2 regions of the Mesorhizobium sp. M0898 genome follow, and region 1 is predicted to be linked to the other one. Evidence: predicted binding sites of a transcription regulator. Region 1 holds the regulator's gene; the other holds the start of a gene.

Region 1 (9,782 bases):
TTATCAACGTCGATTTGCCGGCACCGTTGTGACCGAGCAAAGCCATCACCTCGCCCGGGAAAAGGTCGACAGAGGCATCGTCGACGGCGCGAATGCCGCCGAAAGCGATGGAGATGTTGCGCATGTCGATCAGCGGCGTGCCCGTGGGAGCGGTTTTGTCTGCCATGATCGTTCCTCCTCCCTACACACGTTTGCGATAGACGGTATCGAGCCACACCGCGAGCACCAGCACGGCGCCGACAACGATGCTCTGCAGCGGTGAATCGATGCCGAGCAGCACCATGCCGGACTGCAGCGACTGCATCAAAAGCGCGCCGAGCATGGCGCCGAGCACTGTGCCGGAGCCGCCGGCGAGCGACGTGCCGCCGATCACCGCCGCCGCGATGACCAGCAGCTCGTCCAACGTGCCCAGCGCATTGGTCGACGAGTTCTGCCTGGCTGACGAGATCGCCGCGGCGATCGTCGCCAGCACGCCCATGATCATGAACACCTTCATGGTCACCCAGCGCGTGTTGATACCGGCAAGGTTGGCTGCTTCCGGATTGCCGCCGATGGCGAAGACATAGCGGCCGAAACGGGTACGCTTGGCGATGAAGGTCATGATCAGCCCTACGGCTACAGCCATCAGCACGGGTATGGCGATGCCATGGGCGATGAACAGCCCGCCTTCGGGAACCGTTATATTGTTGGCCGCCGCATATCTGTTCACGATGCCGACCGGCCAAGGATAGGAATTGGCAAGCCATATGGCGCCCATGATGGCAGCGCAGGTGAGGACACCGAGGAACGTCTCGGCCCAGATCGGGCGCAACGGAAAGCGGAACCGCTTGCGCTGCACCCGCCCGTTGAGCAGCATGAACACAACCGCTAGGCACGCGACAATTCCGACGATCCAGCTCCATCGCGCGCCGATCGAACCCGCCGGCCCGCCCCCCATCAGCTGGAAAGTGGCATCAAGCGGCGCAATCGTCTGACCGCTGGCGACCCACCATGCGGCACCCCGCCAGACCAGAAGGCCGCCCAGCGTCACGATGAAGGCCGGCACCTCGAGATAAGCGATGATGTATCCCTGGAACGCTCCGATCAGAAGGCCAAGCGCCAGGCCGATGGCCAGTGCCAGGATCCAGATCCAGGGATTGCCTAATTGCAGACCGATCATTCGCACCAGGAAATGCACCTGCGCAAAGCCCATGACCACGCCGATCAGACCTTCGGCGGAACCGACCGACAGGTCGATATTGCGCATGACGATAACCAGCACCATTCCGGCGGCCATTATGGCCACGGCGGAAGTCTGCACCGACAGGTTCCAGAGATTGCGTGGCGTCAGGAAGGTCCGGCTGTCGAAGTCGAACGGATTGACGCCGAGCCGTACGCTGGAAATGACATGCAGGCCGACCCAGATGACCAGCAGCGCGCCGACCATGCCGAGCATGCGCGTGTCGAGTTCGGTTGCCTTGAGAAATCGGGCAACGATGCCGAGCTCGGATTCCCGTGCCCGGTCTGCCGTGCTGTCGACCGGCGTGTTGGACGTCGTGTCGGTCATGATGTTTCTCCCGCCGGGTTGCCGTCTGCCGCGGATGCCGGAAGCAGCCTAGAAGTTATCCGCCGGAAGCGGAAAAACAACTCTTGTTGAAAAACGCCGCGGCGAGCGGCCGCGGCGTTCGGACTTCTCGGAAACGTCGGCTCAGTTGCAGACTGCAACAGTGCCAGCCGTCACGCCGGCGCAGACCTCTTCTTTCTTGATCCAGCCGGCGTCGATGACGACGTTGAGGTTGTCCTTGGTGATGGCGACCGGGGTCAGGAACAGCGACTTGACGGTATTGCCGCCGGGCGTGGTGAAATCCTTCACGCCGGCAATGTCGGTCATCTGCTTGCCGTCGGCCAGCTGCGAGGCGATCTCGGCGGCATTCTTGCCGAGCTCGCGCGCATCCTTCCACACCGACACGGTCTGTGTGCCGAGCGCGATGCGGTTCAGCGCGGCGTGGTCGCCGTCCTGGCCCGAAACCGGAACCGATCCGGCCAGCCCTTGCGCTGTCAGCGCGGCGACGACGCCGCCGGCAGTGCCGTCATTGGCCGCGACCACGGCATCGACCTTGTTGTCGTTGGCGGTCAGGAACTGTTCCATGTTCTTCTGAGCGTTGGCCGGCAGCCAGCCGTCGGTATAGGCCTCGCCGACATTCTTGATCTTGCCGCTGTCTATTGCCGCCTTCAGCACCTCCATCGAACCGGCAAACAGGAAATCGGCATTCGGATCGGAACCCGAACCCTTGATGAAGACATAGTTGCCTTCCGGCTTCACCTTGAAGACTTCCCGGGCCTGCATGCGGCCGACTTCCTTGTTGTCGAAGGTCAGGTAAAAGACGTCCTTGTTCTCGATCAGCCGGTCGTAGCCGACAACCGGAATACCTTCGTCCAGCGCCTTTTGCACGGCCGGCCCGATGGCCGAGGCGTCCTGCGCCAGGATGATCAGTGCGTTGGCGCCCTGCGAGATCAGGCTCTCGACGTCGGTGAGCTGCTTGCCGGGGTTGGACTGTGCGTCGGCGGAAATATACTTGTCGCCTGCGGCCTCGATGGCCGCCTTCATTGCGGCCTCGTCGGTCTTCCAGCGCTCTTCCTGGAAGTTCGACCAGGAAACGCCGATGACCTTGTCTTTAGCCTGCGCCACCGACGCCAGCGCCAGCGTCATGGCGACACCCGCCAGAATGGCGGTCGTGAATTTCTTCATCATATCCTCCCTGCGCCGCGTACGGCGTGACCAATTGGCTCAAAGACCAGCTTAGAAGCTCTAATTTTTTCGAGCCTCGAAAAAATACTGGCCCGATCTCCGGCTGCTGTCAACATCGATTCTGATGGATTTTGATGACTCTGCGAGTTTTTTCGAGCGTCGGAATAAACGATGACAGCGCCACCTGCATCTGACACTATTTGCCTCATCCGACACTATTTGTCGGACATTACCGACGGCTTCCGGTTCATGAGCGGCCGCGGCAACCGGGAGGAAAGCAAAACAATGTCGGTCGGAATCCGCCATGACGATTTGCGCCGGCGCAACCGGGCGATGGTGATCTCGGCGGTGCGCCGGGCCGGCCAGCCATCGCGTACTGAGATCGCAGCTACCACCGGCCTCAGTCATTCGACCATATCGGCGATTTCTTCCGACCTGATACGGGAAGGCATCCTCGCCGAGAGCAAGCCAAGTGAGCCCGTTTCGTTGAAACGCGGTCGTCCGCAAGTCGGCCTCGCCCTCAACCCGGAAGCGGCGGCGGTGCTGACTGTGGTGTTGTCGCTGAATTTCCTTTCGGCCGCCATTATCGACTACACGGGACAGGTGGTCGCCGAGGAACAGCGCCGGCTGGACACGCTGACTATGCCGCGCGACGAGCTGATCCGTGAATGCATGGCCATCGTCCGGCGCCGGCTGCAGGATCCAGATCTTGACGTCCGCAGTGTCGCCCGCATCGCCCTGGCGATTCAGGGCATTACCGACTCCCCTGCACGCGCCATGCTGTGGTCGCCGATCACGCCGCAGACCGACATCGCCTTTGCCGACATGCTGGAGGACGAATTCGGCATCCCGGCAACGGTGGAGAACGACTGCAACATGATGGCGGTGGCTTTGCGCTGGCGCAATCCGGATCGCTATCGCGATGACTTCATCGCCATCCTGCTTTCGCATGGCATCGGCATGGGGCTGGTGCTGAAGGGCGAACTGTTCACCGGGACGCATTCCTCGGGCGGCGAATTTGGCCACATGATCCATCGTCCGGGCGGCGCGCTCTGCCGTTGCGGGCGGCGCGGCTGCATCGAGGCGTATGCCGGCAACTACGCCATCTGGCGCAACGCCAGGCAGATGAGCGAAGACAGCGAACCGGTCGCCGACGTCAGCGACGCCGACATGCGCGCACTGGCGGCCCGGGCGCGCGAGAAAGATGGGCCGGAACGCGAGGCCTACCGCAAGGCCGGCGAAGCGCTGGGTTTCGGTCTCGGCTCGCTGTTCGCGCTGATCGATCCGGCACCGGTCGCGATGGTCGGCGCCAGTGCCGCCGCCTTCGATCTGATCGAGCCGGCCTTGCGGAAGGCAATCGCCCAGACCGCCGGCGGCCAGCATTCAGGCTCGATCTCCTTCGATACAGAGCCGAACGAATTGCCTCTGATCCGCGAAGGCTGCGCGATGCGGGCGTTAAGCTTCGTCGACCAGGAGATTTTCGCGCCGGGCGCGCAAATGAGGCCCAGCGTCAGAAAGAACGTAGCCTGACCAGGCGGGTCAATCTTCCCTGATCGCATAGCCGGCGCCGCGGATGGTGCGGATGACATCCGGCATCCGGCCGTTGTTGACGGCTTTGCGCAGCCGCCCGACATGCACGTCGACGGTGCGTTCGTCGATGTAGATTGTCTCCCCCCAGACATTATCGAGTAACTGGCTGCGCGAGAAGACACGGCCCGGATGCCGCATCATGAACTCGAGCAGCCGGAATTCGGTCGGTCCGAGCCTGATTTCGCTCTTCTTGCGATAGACCCTGTGCGATTCGCGATCGAGCACGATGTCGCCGACCTTCAGCACGCTGGACAGCACTTCCGGCTTGGCGCGCCGCAGCAGCGCCTTGACCCTGGCCATGAATTCCGGTGTCGAAAACGGCTTGACCAGATAGTCGTCGGCGCCGGTCGAAAGACCGCGCACCCGGTCGCTCTCCTCGCCGCGCGCGGTCAGCATGATGATCGGCAGCCGCTCGGTTTCGGGGCGCACCCGCAACCGACGACAGAGCTCGATGCCGGAAACCGCTGGTATCATCCAGTCGAGCACCAAAAGGTCGGGCACATTCTCCTGCAAACGGATCTCGGCTTCGTCGCCGCGTGTCACCACCTCGACCTGGTAGCCTTCGGATTCGAGATTGTAGCGGAGCAGCACACCCAACGGCTCCTCGTCCTCCACCACCATTATGCGTGGTGCGATCATCGGCTGGGCACCCCCATCATGTCACCGGTGCGGACATTGTCGTTTCGTCCTGCTTCGGACGATTGACCGGCAATTGCTCGCCGGTCAGCACATAATACGCATTTTCGGCGATGTTGGTGACATGGTCGCCGATCCGCTCCAGATTCTTGGCGCAGAACAGCAGGTGCGTGCAAGCGGTGATGTTGCGCGGATCTTCCATCATGTAGGTCAACAGCTCGCGGAACACGGACGTGTATTTAACGTCGATGCGCTCGTCGGCGGCACGAAGCTTGGCCAACGCGGCCGCATCGCCTGCAGCATATTCCTCGATGACACCCTGCACCTGGATGAGAACCAACTGCGCCATCGCGTCGATGGAATGCGACAGGTCCCGCGGCGTGGCGCTGAGGCCGACCGCACTCACGCGCTTGGCGATATTCTTGGCAAGGTCGCCGATGCGTTCGAGGTCGCCCGCCATGCGGATCGCTCCGACCACATGGCGAAGATCGTGGGCCATCGGCTGGCGTTTGGCGATCAGGGTGATGGCGCGGTCGTCCAGTTCGCGTTGACGCGCATCCATGATGGCGTCGTCGGAAACGACGCGTTGCGCCAGCACGTTGTCGGAATTCAACAGCGCCTTGGTCGCCCCGCCGACCATCGAACCGGCGAGGTCGGCCATGTTGCGGATCAGCTTGCTGATCTGCTCGAGATCCTCGTCGAAAGAAGCGACTGTGTGTTCGCCCATGGTCCTGTCCTCATATGCATGATCGGAACGGCTCAGCCGAAGCGGCCAGTGATGTAGTCCTGCGTGCGCTTCTCGCGGGGCGACGTGAAGATCTTCTCGGTCCGGTCGAACTCGACCAGTTCACCCAGATACATGAAGGCCGTCTGGCGCGACACGCGCGCCGCCTGCTGCATGTTGTGGGTGACGATGACGATCGTGTAGTCGGCTTGCAATTCGTCGATCAGTTCCTCGATCTTGGCAGTCGACAGCGGGTCGAGGGCCGAAGCCGGTTCGTCGAGCAGAATGACTTCCGGCTTCACGGCCACGGTGCGGGCGATACAGAGCCGCTGCTGCTGGCCGCCGGATAGGCTCAAGCCGCTGGCGTTGAGCTTGTCCTTGACCTCGCTCCACAGCGCGGCGCGCTTCAACGCCTGTTCGACGCGGCCGTCCATCTCGGACTTGCCGAGGTTCTCGTAGAGCCTGACGCCGAAGGCGATGTTCTCGTAGATCGACATCGGGAACGGCGTCGGCTTCTGGAACACCATGCCGATCTTGGTCCTGAGGAGGTTGAGATCCTGCGACCGGTCGAGAATGTTCTTGCCGTCGAGCAGCACCTGGCCCTCGGCCGTCTGTTTTGGGTAGAGCTCATAGATGCGGTTGAATACACGCAGCAGCGTCGATTTCCCGCAGCCCGAAGGGCCGATGAAGGCCGTGACACTGCGCTCAGGCAGCGACAGGCTGATGTCCTTCAGCGCCTTGCTCTGGCCGTAGTAGAAGTTGAGATTCTTGACCTCGATCTTCGTCTTCTCGGCGACCGTTTCGGCCATCGTCATGTCTGGGGACAACATCTGTGTCATCTGTCCTCTCTGCGTCCGGTAAGGCTGCGGGCGAGGATGCTCAAGCCCAGAACCGTCAGGGTGATTATGAGTGCGCCGGTCCACGCCAGTTGCTGCCATTCCTCGTAAGGGCTGAGAGCGAACTGGAAGATGGTCACCGGCAGGCTGGCCATCGGCGCGTTGATATTGCTGCTCCAGAACTGGTTATTGAGCGCGGTGAAGAGCAGCGGCGCCGTCTCGCCGGAAATGCGTGCTATCGCCAGCAATATGCCGGTGACGATGCCGGACAATGCGGCGCGGTAGGCGACGGAACGGATCACCACCCAGCGCGGCGCGCCGATCGCGGCACCGGCTTCACGCAACGCGTTCGGCACCAGGTTGAGCATGTCTTCAGTGGTGCGCACGACCACCGGAATGACCAGGATGGCAAGCGCAACGGCGCCGGCAATGGCCGAGAAATGTCCCATTGGCCGCACCATCAGCTCATAGACAAACAAGCCGATGATGATCGACGGCGCCGACAACAGGATGTCGTTGATGAAGCGGACGACGGTGGTGATGCGCGAAAAGCGTCCATACTCGGCCATGTAGGTTCCCGCCAGCACGCCGATCGGCGTGCCGACGACAACGGCGATGATCGTCATCAGCAGGCTGCCCGTGATGGCATTGAGCAAGCCGCCGGCCTCGCCCGGTGGTGGCGTCATCTCGGTGAAGACCGCGAGCGAAAGCCCAGCTGTGCCCTTATAGACCAGTGCGCCGAGAATGAGCGCCAGCCAGGCAAGCCCGATGCCCGCGGCGACGACGCAAAGCGCCATCATCACCGAATTCCTGGCTTTGCGGCGGCTGTGGAGCGATGAGGATGTCGACATCGGTCAGGCTCCCGTACGGGCGTCGATCCGCATCAGCATATAGCGGGCGGCGGCAAGGATCAGGAAGGTGATGACGAAGAGGATCAGGCCGAGCGAAACCAGCGAGGAGGTGTAGAGGTCGCCGTCGGCCTCGGTGAATTCATTGGCGATGGTCGCCGAGATTGTCGTGCCCGGCGCGAACAGGGAGGCACTGATGCGATGTGCGTTGCCGATGACGAAGGTCACCGCCATGGTCTCGCCGAGCGCCCGGCCGAGGCCAAGCATGACGCCGCCCATGATGCCGATGCGGGTATAGGGAATGACCACGCGCCGGGTCACTTCCCAGGTCGTGCAACCGATGCCATAGGCCGATTCCTTCAGCACCGCCGGCACCGTATCGAAGACGTCCTTGGTGATCGAGGTGATGAAGGGCAGCACCATGATGGCGAGGATCAGCGCCGAGGTCAGAAGGCCGATGCCGTAAGGAGGGCCAGCGAAAAGGCTGGATAGTCCCGGCACGCCGTGGAAGATGTTGATGATGAAGGGCTGTATCGTCGTCTGCAGGAACGGCGCGAACACGAACAGGCCCCAGATGCCGTAGATGATCGAAGGAATGCCGGCCAACAGCTCGACCGCTATGCCGATCGGGCGCCTGAGCGGGCGCGGGCAGAGCTCGGTGAGAAAGATTGCAATGCCGATGCCGATCGGAACCGCGATCAGGATGGCAATGGCCGCCGTCACCAGGGTGCCGTAGATCGGCGCCAGTGCGCCAAATTTTTCCGTAACGGGATTCCAGCTCTCAGTCGTCAGGAAAGAAAAACCGAACGACGACAGCGCCTGCCATGAGCCGGCAAACAGCGAGATGGCGACACCGCCGAGGATGACCAGCACAAGGATTGCGGAAGCGCGGGTGAGTCCGCGAAATATGGCATCTGTGAGCGCGAAGCGCCGCACAGTAGCTTCCCTGGCCCGGGCTGCTGCAGATGATGGCATGGCATCGGAAGCGATGGTCATTGGGTCCTCGCGATTAAAGGCAACAGGGAGGGCGCCATCGACGCCCTCCCTGGAGGAGATTACATAGCCGAGTAGAGCGGCTTGCCGTCGTCGCCGACGACTTCCTTGGCCCACATGGCCTTGACGCTCTCAACCACCTTGTCGGGCATCGGAACGTAGTCCAGCTCGCCGGCCATCTCGTCGCCCTTGTCGTATGCCCAGGCGAAGAATTTGAGCGCTTCGCCGGTGGTCGCGGCATCATCCGGCTTCTTGTAGAGCAGGATCCACGTTGCCGCCGTCATCGGCCAGGACTCGGCGCCCGGCTCGTTGGCGAGGATGACGCCATAGCCCGGCTGCGAGCTCCAGTCGGCATTGGCCGCTGCCGCCGAGAACCCCGCCGCGGTGGGCTCGACCTTCTTGCCGTCCTTGTTGATCATATCGGTGTGGGTGAGCTTGTTCTGCTTGGCGTAGGCATATTCGACATAACCGATCGCGCCGCCGGTCTGGGAGACGTTGTTGGCAACGCCCTCATTGCCCTTGGCGCCGATGCCGACCGGCCATTCCACGGCCTTGTCGACGCCGACCTTTTCTTTCCAGACCGCGCTGACGTCGCCGAGGTAATAGGTGAAGTTGAACGTCGTGCCCGAACCATCGGAACGGTGAACGACCGCGATCGCCTGCGAAGGCAGCTTGACGTCGGGATTGAGCTTCTTGATCGCTTCGTCATCCCAGCTCGTGATCTTGCCGAGGAAGATGTCGGCCAGCGTCGGGCCGTCGAGAACCAACTCGCCCGGCTTGATGCCTTCGAGATTGACGACGGGAACGATGCCGCCCATCACCATCGGGAACTGAGCCAGTCCGGTCGCTTCAAGCTCGTCGCCCTTGAGCGGCGCATCCGAAGCGCCGAAGGTAACGGTCTTGGCCTTGATCTGCTTGATGCCGCCGCCGGAACCGATCGACTGGTAGTTAAGGCCAACGCCGGTGTCTTTCTTGTAGGTGTCGGCCCACTTCGCATAGATCGGATAGGGGAAGGTGGCGCCGGCGCCGGAGATGTCCGCGGCGAGCGCGGCGGACAGGGTGAGGGTGGTCGTCGCCGCAGCCATTGCAATCGCAACGGCCGCCGAGCGGATGAAATGTCTCATGTGGCCTGCTCCTGTTCGGAATATGGTCTCTCGGCGCCATTCCTCCGGCGCCCGCTGAGGCCAATAGCCCCCGATTATTACAGTCGCATGACAGTTTCATGTCGCTCCGGTAACGACGTCCAGCCGGGTTAAGAAGGAGCGGCCGCGGGCTTTTGTCGGCATGGGCCGCGGTTTGCCGCTGGAATCAGCAGCTTGCGTGAATTCCGGCCGGCATCGTCTGCTCGGCGATCGCAGCCACCGGCTTTAAAAGAAAAAAGCCGGACGGGAGCGCGTTGCATGCAGCCAGAACGTGTCATGGCCGCG
Region 2 (9,782 bases), on a different contig from region 1:
CGAACCGAGCACGATCGCCTCGATCTCCTCATCGGTGAACATCAAGGGCGGCAGCATGAAACCGGGCCTGAGCACGTAACCCAACCCCGCCTCACCCTCGATCGGCGCGCCCTGCCCCTGCAGCGTGGCGATATCGCGATAGAGCGTGCGGATCGACACACCCATTTCGCCCGCAAGGCTGCGGCCGCTGACCGGCCGGCGATGCCGGCGCAGGATCTGGATCAGGTCGAGCAGGCGTTCAGCACGGGACATGAATCATGACCTGGTTTCAATCACGATAGAGCCCCAGCGCTTTCGGCGGCAAGCGACATGGGTGGCGGACGGGAACGTCTGCGTCCTGACGCCGTTGTCTGGCCACTATGGATATGCGCGGGTTCCTGTTGTTCTGGTCGGTTTTGACCGTCATCGTCGCTGCGCTCAGCCTCGGACCATCCTTCGCCCATGTGCTGGAATCGGTGCCGCGGCTGACCAGTTGGCCGCCTTCGCTCTGGCGTGAAACCACTGTCTTCAACGCTCAGTTCCAATTCTTCGCGATTGTCGGCGCACCGCTGGACGTGGCCGCGATCGGCTGTCCGGGGCTTCTCGCCTGGATGCTGCGCAGCGACCGCCCGGCATTCTGGTGGATTTTGGCCGCCACCGTGCTTTATCTGATGGCCCTCGTGGCGTGGTTTACCCTGGTCAAACCGGCAAACGATGTCCTGGCCACCTGGGTGCCTGGACCGATCCCGGACAATTTCGAAAGTATCCGGAGCAGTTGGGAAACCGGCCATATGGTCGTCACCGGCTTCAAGGCCGTTGGTTTCATAGCGCTCGCAGTCGGCCTGCTGTCGATCAGGCGCGGCTGATCCGGTTGCACACGTCGGCAGCCCTTTTGTTGCGCCGGTCAATGTGCTGTGGCAGAAGCGGCGAGCCGCCGTCCGGAGATGCGCCTTCTTGAAACCTTTTCGCGACAAACGCCGCGACAGCCGCCCGCCCCCGAAGGGCGGGGCGGAGCAGCCGCGGCGGCGCGACGCCGGCCTGACCGCCGGTTCGGAGCCTAAACTGCAGAACCGGTCCGAGCCGAAAGCCGCGCCGCGCCCTCTATCCCGTCGCGATGGCGCGCTGCCTGCCGAACATCTGCCGCTGATCCTCGAGGTCGGCCCCAATCAGGACTACGCGTTGCTCGACAGCGGCGCCGGAGAAAAACTCGAGCAATACGGCCCCTACCGCATCGTTCGGCCGGAGGGCCAGGCGATCTGGCAAAAGGCTTTGCCGGCCAGGGACTGGGAGCGCGCCGACGCCATTTTCACCGGCGATACCGACGAGGAAGGCATCGGCCGCTGGCGCTTTCCCAAGACGTCGCTCGGCGAGACCTGGCCGATGAAGCATGACGGCATAGATTATCTCGGCCGCTTCACTTCGTTTCGCCATGTCGGCGTCTTTCCCGAGCAGGCCCCGCACTGGGACCACATGGCCGGACTGATCGCGGCGGCAAAACGGCCGGTGAAGGTGTTGAACCTGTTCGGTTACACCGGCCTTGCCTCCTTGGTGGCGGCGCGTGCCGGCGCCGAGGTCACCCACGTCGATGCTTCCAAGAAGGCGATCGGCTGGGCGCGCGAAAACCAGCAAATGGCGGGCTTGTCGCAAAAGCCGATCCGCTGGATCGTCGACGATGCCGTGAAATTCGCCGAACGCGAGGAGCGCCGCGGCAGCCGCTACGACATCATCCTGTTCGACCCGCCCGCCTATGGCCGCGGACCGAAAGGCGAGGTCTGGCAGCTGTTCGAGGACCTGCCGGCGCTGACCGATATCTGCCGCACGATCCTGACGCCGAAGCCGCTCGCCGTGGTACTGACCGCCTATTCGATCCGCGCCTCTTTTTTCGCCATCCATGCCCTGATGCGCGACACCTTCGCCGGCATGGGCGGCACGGTCGAGTCGGGTGAATTGATCATCCGCGAGAAATCTGCCGGTCGGGCGCTTTCGACCTCGCTGTTCTCGCGCTGGGTGGCCTGAATGAGTGCGTACGAACGGCACGCGGGCGCGCCAGGGCAGGTGAAGGAAGTCACCAGCCTCGCCAACCCGCTGGTCAAGGACATTAAGGCGCTCGCGCTGAAGAAATTCCGTGACCAGCAGAATGCCTTCATGGCCGAAGGCCTGAAGCTGGTCATCGACGCGCTCGATCTCGGCTGGTCGATCAGGACACTGGTCTTCGCCAAGGCCGGACGTGGCAATACGGCGGTTGAAAAGGTCGCGGCGCGCACGGTCGCCGCCGGCGGCACCGTCCTTGAAGTTTCGGAAAAAGTGCTGGTCGCCATCACCCGCCGCGACAATCCGCAAATGGTCGTCGGCGTGTTCTCGCAGAAATACCTGCCGTTGAAGGACATCCGCGCCCGTGACGGCGACGTCTGGGTGGCGCTCGACCGCGTCCGCGACCCCGGCAATCTCGGCACCGTCATCCGCACGGTCGACGCTGTCGGGGCCAGGGGCGTCATCTTGGTCGGCGAGACCACCGATCCCTTTTCGGTCGAAACGGTGCGCGCCACCATGGGCTCGATTTTCGCCGTGCCGGTCGCCAAGGCGTCGCCCGAAGCTTTTCTCGCCTGGCGAACGAGCTTCCCCGGCCTCGTCGCCGGCACCCACCTGAAGGGTGCGGTCGACTACCGCTCGGTCGATTTTTCAAAGGGCCCGGTGCTTTTGATGATGGGTAACGAGCAGCAAGGCCTGCCTGACGAGCTTGCCGCAAGCTGCGACAAACTGCTGCGGATACCGCAGGCCGGCCGCGCCGATTCGCTCAACCTTGCAGTGGCCACCGGCGTCATGCTGTTCGAGATCCGGCGCGGCGCGCTGAAGCTCGGCCCGGAGGACGCCAGATCGTGACATCTCAAACCGTGAAACTGCAAACCATGAAGTCCTGGAGGCCGTATGCTCTTCTGGTCGTCGCCGCGATAGCGCTCGACCAGTGGGTGAAATACCTAGTCGAAACCGGTCTTGCCTTTCAGGAACGGCTCGACCTGCTTCCGTTCCTGGCGCTGTACCGCACCTACAACACCGGCATCGCGTTCTCGCTGTTTTCGTCCTTCGGCGACACCGGCCTGGTGGTCGTCGCGGTTCTGGTGGTCGCTTTCGTGCTCTATCTTGCGGCCCGCACGCCGCCCGGCCACCTGCTTGCCCGCATCGGCTTCGCACTGATCGTCGGCGGCGCGCTCGGCAACCTGATTGATCGCGCAATCTACGGTCATGTCATCGACTATGTCCTGTTCCATACGCCGGTCTGGTCCTTCGCGATCTTCAACCTCGCCGACGCCTTCATTTCGGTTGGTGCGGTGCTGGTCGTCTTCGACGAACTCATTGGCTGGCGGCGCGGAGCGTCGAGCGATTGACCTCACTCGCCTGGCGCCACACATTCTGATCTGCAAGCCCGAGGAGAAAAAATGCCCGAAACCTTCAAAGCCATCCTCGTTTCGCGTGACGCCGAGAAAAACCAGTCGGTCGCGGTGACCGAGCTTACCGAGGCAGACCTGATGGAGGGCGACGTCACCGTCGCGGTCGAGGCGACGACGGTGAACTACAAGGACGGTCTTGCAATTACCGGCAAGGCGCCGGTGATCCGCCGCTGGCCGCTGGTGCCGGGCATCGATTTCGCCGGCACCGTCATCTCGTCTTCCAATCCTGACTGGCGCAAGGGTGACAAGGTCATATTGAACGGCTGGGGCGTCGGCGAGACGCATTTCGGCGCCTTTGCAGGGCGCGCCCGCGTCAAGGGCGACTGGCTGGTGCCGTTGCCGGACGGCATGAGCCCGCATGATGCGATGGCGGTCGGCACCGCCGGCTACACCGCCATGCTTTGCGTCATCGCGCTGGAGCGCCACGGCATCGTGCCCGATCGCGGCCCGGTGGCGGTGACCGGCGCTGCCGGTGGCGTCGGCTCGGTCGCGGTCTCGATCCTGTCCAGCCTCGGCTATCACGTCATCGCCTCGACCGGCCGTGCTGCCGAAAGCCCCTATCTGATCGACCTCGGCGCCGCGGAAGTGATTTCACGCGACGAGCTTGCCCAGCCCGCAAAACCACTCGCCAAGGAACGCTGGGCCGGCGGCGTCGATGCGGTCGGCAGCCACACGCTGGCCAACGTTCTATCGATGACCTCCTATGGCGGCGCCGTTGCCGCTTGCGGCCTCGCCGGCGGCATGGACCTGCCGGCAAGCGTCGCGCCCTTCATCCTGCGCGGCGTCTCGCTGCTCGGCATCGATTCGGTGATGGCGCCGAAGGCGGTCCGCCTCGAGGCCTGGCGCCGTATCGGCGCCGATCTCGACCACGCAAAGCTTGCCAGCCTTTCGACGAGCATCGGCTTCGACGGCATCATCGGCGCCGCGCATGACATCGTCGAGGGTAAGATCCGCGGCCGCGTGGTGGTGGATATGTGAGCCCCCAAGGGAAAAAAAGAGCGCGACCGGTAAAATTCGAGCGATCAACCACAACCTTCGATAAGCTCTGTCTGGCAGGATTTCCGTATGATTGCGGAACCCGGCATCAGAGAGGCGGAACCAGCCGAACGGGCCGACGGGACGGCCCCCGCGGCGCCAGGACGGCAGCTTGTCGCCGCGCCACCGCTGGCGCCGGAACTGCCGGCCTCCAACCGCGAAGGCCTGCCCTTCCTGACGCTCGTCGCCATTGTCGTGCTGGCAGGCTTTTCGCATCTGACCGGGGCGCCGATCTTCATCACTATCGGCCTTTTGGCGACAGCCATCGCCGGGCTCGCCATGCATCTGCGCAACAGGCGCACCGAGCGCCGCGCGGTGGCCCTGCTCGATGCCACGACCGCCCGCAGCCGCGCCGAAATAGAGACGCTGGCCGACCGCATGTGGGAGATGCAGGAGAGCGAGGAGCGCTTTCGCGGGCTGATCGATGCACTCGGCGATCTCGTCGTCCATCGTGACCGCGACGGCCACATTGTCTACGCCAACAAGGTTTTCGCCGACCTTGTCGAAACCGACCAGCGCGACCTTGCCGGCAAGACCCTGGCCGAACTAGGCATCGATGTCGGCATCGTCCCCGACGCCGCGTTTTCCGACCATGAATGCCTGAGTTCCACCGACGTCGCCATTCGCACGCCGGACGGCCCACGCTGGTTCTCTTGGATCGAGCTGTCGGTGCGCGACAAGGACAGCGGCGCCGTTTCGCATCGCGCCATCGCCCGCGACATCACCGCTCGCAAGCGCGCCGAATCCTCGCTGATCACCGCCCGCGAGCGGGCCGAATATGCGAGCCAGGCCAAATCGCGCTTCCTCGCCACCGTCAGCCACGAGATCCGCACGCCGATGAACGGCATCATGGGCATGGCCCGGCTTCTCGCCGACACCAGCCTTTCGCCCGAGCAGCGGACCTATGTCGGCGCCATTTCGACCTCGGCCAGCGCGCTGCTGGCGCTGATCGAGGACCTGCTCGACTACTCCAAGATCGAGGCCGGCCGCTTCGATCCCGAACCGCAACCGATGTCGGTGCGCGAGATCGCCGACAATGTCATCGAGCTTTTGGCGGCGCGGGCTTTTGCCAAGGATATCGGCCTCGGCTGTCATGTCGAACCCGACGTGCCGCAGCTGATCACCGCCGACCCCGGCAGGGTCAGGCAGGTGCTGCTCAATCTCATCGGCAACGCCGTCAAGTTCACCGACAGCGGCGGCGTCCTGGCAAGCATCGCCCGCGTCCGCACCGAAACCACCGACCGCATCCGCTTCACCATCACCGACACCGGCCCCGGTCTGCGCGAGGAGGACATGGAGCGCATATTCGAGGATTTCGAACAGGCTGACGGCACCTCGACCCGTGCGCATGGCGGTGCCGGCCTCGGTCTCGCCATTTCCAAGCGCCTGGTGACCGCCATGGGCGGCACTATCTCTGTGTCAAGCCGGCTTGGCCAGGGGTCCGAATTCGTCTTCGAGATTCCCGCTATTTCCGCCGTCGAGGCGCCGCAGATCCGCCAGGACGCGCTGTCGGGCCGGCATGCGGTGATCGTGTCGAAGAACCTGGTCGAGGCCGAAGCCCTCGCCCGCACCATTCGCGCCAATGGCGGCACGGTCGATCTGGCCACCGCCGCCGCCCAGGCCACCCCTTTCGCCGAGAGCTGCGACGTGCTGCTGATCGATGCTGCCATGGAGCAAAGCGACGGCAGGCTGCTCAGGCGCCTGCGCCAGAGCGGATTTGCCGATTGCGAGGCAGTGACGCTGATCGCACCGACCGACCGTGGCATGCTTGGCGAGTTCCGTGCCAATGGTTACGCCACCTTCCTTGCGAGGCCGGTGCGCGGTGAGACATTGCTGCGCGTGCTTTTGACCAGCCACGCGCCGGTCATCGCCGAGCCGCAACTGCAAAGGCGCGGCGCGCAGGCGGGGCACGCCATTGGCGCCCGCCAGCACGGCCTGTCGGTGCTGATAGCCGAGGACAACGACATCAACGCCATGCTGGCCCGCGCCACGCTGCTGAAGGCCGGGCATCGCGTGAAAGTGGTCGGCAACGGCAAGGCCGCCGTCGAGGCGGTCATCAGCACCGGCCACAAGCACCGTTACGACGTGGTGCTGATGGACTTGCATATGCCTGTCATGGACGGCCTGGACGCCATCGCCGCCATCCGCCGCCATGAGGAGGAGACCGCGGTGCCGCCGGTGCCGATCATGGTGCTGTCGGCCGACAGCCAGGAAAAGACCCGCCACGCCGTGCTCGCTCACGGTGCCAGCGGCTTCGTCACCAAGCCGCTCGACCCCGATGCCCTGGTTCATGCGGTCGAAGGGCAAGCGGCCGCCTGAGGCACAACATCGACGGTTGATAGATTGCCCAGCCGACGAAGTATTGCCCGCAGAGCCGTATCACGGTACTGTCACAATCCTGTTGCACCTACACCGTATCCCCGTGCCAAGAGGGATGGCTCGAAGGAGAATCACTCGTGCATACAGTCATGCCGGAATGTGATGCTCGGCCGAACGCCAGCGGGCCTTTGCTCGTCGGCCGGAACGCCGATGCCGTCATAAAAGGCGCATCGCTCGGCCGCATCGGCAATCTCGAAGTGCGGCTCGCCCGCAACGAGGCCGAGATCGCTGCCGCGCAGGAAGTGCGCTACCGGGTGTTCTACGACGAGCTTGGTGCCAGGAAGGACCTGTTCCAGATGCAGGACCGCCGCGATGCCGATCGCTTCGATCCCCTCTGCGATCATCTGCTGGTCTTCGATACTTCGCTTTCCGGCCCCGAGCATCGCCGCATCGTCGGCACCTACCGCCTGCTGCGGCAGGAGATTGCCGCGGCCGCCGGCGGCTTCTATTCCGAAGGCGAATTCGAACTGACCAAGCTGATCGCGCGGCATCCCGGCCAGCGCTTCCTCGAGCTCGGCCGCTCCTGCGTTCTGCCGGAATACCGCTCGAAGCGCACCATCGAGGCGCTGTGGCAAGGCATCTGGGCCTACATCAACCATTACGGCATCGGTGTGATGACTGGCTGCGCGTCGTTCCACGGCACCGTGCCGGCGGCACATGCGGAGGCGCTGACCTATCTTGCCCACCACTGCCGGACGAATTCATCATGGGACGTGCGTGCCGTCGCCGGGCGCTATTGTTCAATGGATCTGATGCCGATCGAGGCCGTCAATACCAAGGCGGCGATCGCGGCGATGCCGCCGCTGGTCAAGGGCTATCTGCGCGTCGGCGCGCGCATTGGCGACGGTTGCGTCATCGACCGTGAATTCTCGACGGTCGACGTGTTCGTGGTGATGCCGGTCAAGGAGATCGGTGCCCGCTACGTCAATTATTATGGCGGAGAAGCGCAGCGGTTTGCGGCGTGACACCTTAAATCAGGGAATATCTTCCGGACGCCGGCCAGGCTTGCTTTTGTAGGACGGAAAGGCCCAGCCGAATTTCAGCGCGCCGCCGCGTACGCAGAAAGCCGCCATGAAACCTGCTAGGCCCGACGCAAGCGGCGGCAGTCCGGCGAAATCGCCAAGTGTGTAGAGGCCGGCGCCGGCAAGCGCTGCGGTAACGTAGATCTCCGGTCGCAGGAGCACCGAAGGCTCGCCTGTCAATAGATCGCGCAGAATGCCGCCAAGGGTTGCGGTGAGCATGCCGGTGACGATCGAAACTGCAGGTGACCCGGTGATCGTCAGCCCCTTGGCCGCGCCCATCACCGAAAATGCGGCAAGACCTATGGCGTCGAGCCAGAGCAGCAATTTGTAGCGGGACTCCAAACGATGTGCGCTGAAGAAGACGACGACCGCCACCGCTGCACAGATTAGCACATAGTCGCGGTTTCCCACCCAGAACACGGGCACGTTGAGGATGACGTCGCGAAACGTTCCGCCCCCGATGCCGGCAACGCTAGCCAGAAACAGGTAACCGATAATGTCGAGCTGTTTGCGCGAGGCGGCCAGCGCACCGGTCGCCGCGAAGACGGCGACGCCGGCATAGTCGAGAAGCTCGATCGGGTTCATGGGGTGAATAATGAAATAGCGAGTGGGGAATAGCGAGTGGCTCCTGCGAATCTGGATTGACTCCAGATAAACTCGGACAGGTTGGGGGGCGGTCGATCATCCCTCACGCTTTGGTGGCGGTTGCTGCCGAACGGTGCACTATTCCCAGTTCACGCATCTTTCTCAGCCTGCTCGTTGACCGGCCCCGGCTCGACTGGCGCTTCGCTTGCGACATGCTTGGGGCCGCCCTTGGCGACGCCGACCATGGCCGGCCGCAGCACACGCTCGCCGATCGAATAGCCGGGCTGCACGACCTGCACGACCGTGTTGGCCGGTACGTCGGGATTGGGCACCTCGAACATCGCCTGGTGGAAATTCGGATCGAATTTCTCGCCCTCGGGCTCGAGCTTCTTCACGCCGTGGCGTTCCAGCGCCGACAGCATGGCGCGCTCGGTGATCTCGACGCCGTCGATCAGCGCCTTGAAGCCGGCATCGCCCGAAGCCTTGGCCTCCTCCGGGATGGCATCCAGCGCACGGCGCAGATTGTCTGACACCGAAAGCATGTCGCGGGCAAAGTTGGCGACTGCATAGGCGCGCGCGTCGTGGACGTCGCGGGCGGTGCGGCGACGCAAGTTCTCCATGTCGGCCGCGACGCGCAGCGCGCGATCCTTCAGCTCTTCGTTTTCCTTCAGAAGCCGCACAAGCGCTTCATAGTCGCCGTCGACGCCACCTTCCCTTGGCTCCGCGGCAGCCTCGGTCTTCTCGGCTTCATCGGGCGCGCGTTCGTCTTTTGCCTGGTCGCTCATCGCCGTTTCCCGTCATTTTCGAATGGTGTGGATTTGCGCCCGATATCGAGGTTTAGCGGCCAAAAATCAAGGGGCAAGCGATACTGCAGCCGCTGTCGCTGCTTGATGGCGGACGGCGCAGACCTTTCGATTTTAATTCAAATTTTACCGTACCCGACGGCTTTGCTTGCTGGGACACTACAATGCGGGAACCATTCCTCCCTTGGAAGAGTTTCGAAGCCGACACAGGATTTTGGATGATGCCCCGCAGGAATGGCGAAAAACGCGACGGGCTCGCCGCCGATATCCGGCGCCAGCTCGGCACCGAGGCGACCAAGCGCTTTCTGCGCACCTTACCGGCCTTCCGCACGGAGTCCGATATTCCCGACCGTCTGAAGGAATTGCTCGACCGCCTGGACGGCGTCGAAGCCAAGGTGGTCGCAGGCGGGCGCCGTCGGTAGACACCGTCGCCAGCAACGCGACCTGCGATTGCGGCCGCAATTCCTCGCCATCGCGCGACATTTACCCGCAGTAACTTTGCGTGATCTCCGCCTTGCGGCAGCGCGCCGCTC

The links. Region 1 encodes PhoB, which activates phosphate uptake and scavenging genes when phosphate is short. Its sites were predicted from a motif close to TGTCATNNANCTGTCAT; they were not measured.
Region 2: the regulator PhoB is predicted to act here: its motif matches at 6,849-6,865, upstream of olsB (l-ornithine N(alpha)-acyltransferase).

What each region holds. Positions count from the first base shown of each region.
Region 1 is NZ_JAMYOE010000027.1:25,479-35,260, reverse strand. Features, by position in the region: gene NKH90_RS23725 (ATP-binding cassette domain-containing protein) at 1-166, opposite strand, end outside; gene NKH90_RS23720 (sugar ABC transporter permease) at 182-1,546, opposite strand; gene xylF (D-xylose ABC transporter substrate-binding protein) at 1,688-2,728, opposite strand; gene NKH90_RS23710 (ROK family protein) at 3,014-4,258, shown strand; gene phoB (phosphate regulon transcriptional regulator PhoB) at 4,268-4,957, opposite strand; gene phoU (phosphate signaling complex protein PhoU) at 4,974-5,681, opposite strand; gene pstB (phosphate ABC transporter ATP-binding protein PstB) at 5,714-6,517, opposite strand; gene pstA (phosphate ABC transporter permease PstA) at 6,514-7,365, opposite strand; gene pstC (phosphate ABC transporter permease subunit PstC) at 7,369-8,358, opposite strand; gene pstS (phosphate ABC transporter substrate-binding protein PstS) at 8,418-9,479, opposite strand.
Region 2 is NZ_JAMYOE010000003.1:366,410-376,191, forward strand. Features, by position in the region: gene NKH90_RS07035 (helix-turn-helix transcriptional regulator) at 1-252, opposite strand, end outside; gene NKH90_RS07040 (DUF1772 domain-containing protein) at 360-845, shown strand; gene NKH90_RS07045 (RsmD family RNA methyltransferase) at 934-1,995, shown strand; gene NKH90_RS07050 (TrmH family RNA methyltransferase) at 1,996-2,859, shown strand; gene lspA (signal peptidase II) at 2,886-3,362, shown strand; gene acuI (acrylyl-CoA reductase (NADPH)) at 3,414-4,403, shown strand; gene NKH90_RS07065 (PAS domain-containing hybrid sensor histidine kinase/response regulator) at 4,491-6,779, shown strand; gene olsB (l-ornithine N(alpha)-acyltransferase) at 6,929-7,804, shown strand; gene NKH90_RS07075 (trimeric intracellular cation channel family protein) at 7,814-8,446, opposite strand; gene grpE (nucleotide exchange factor GrpE) at 8,596-9,231, opposite strand; gene NKH90_RS07085 (hypothetical protein) at 9,468-9,671, shown strand.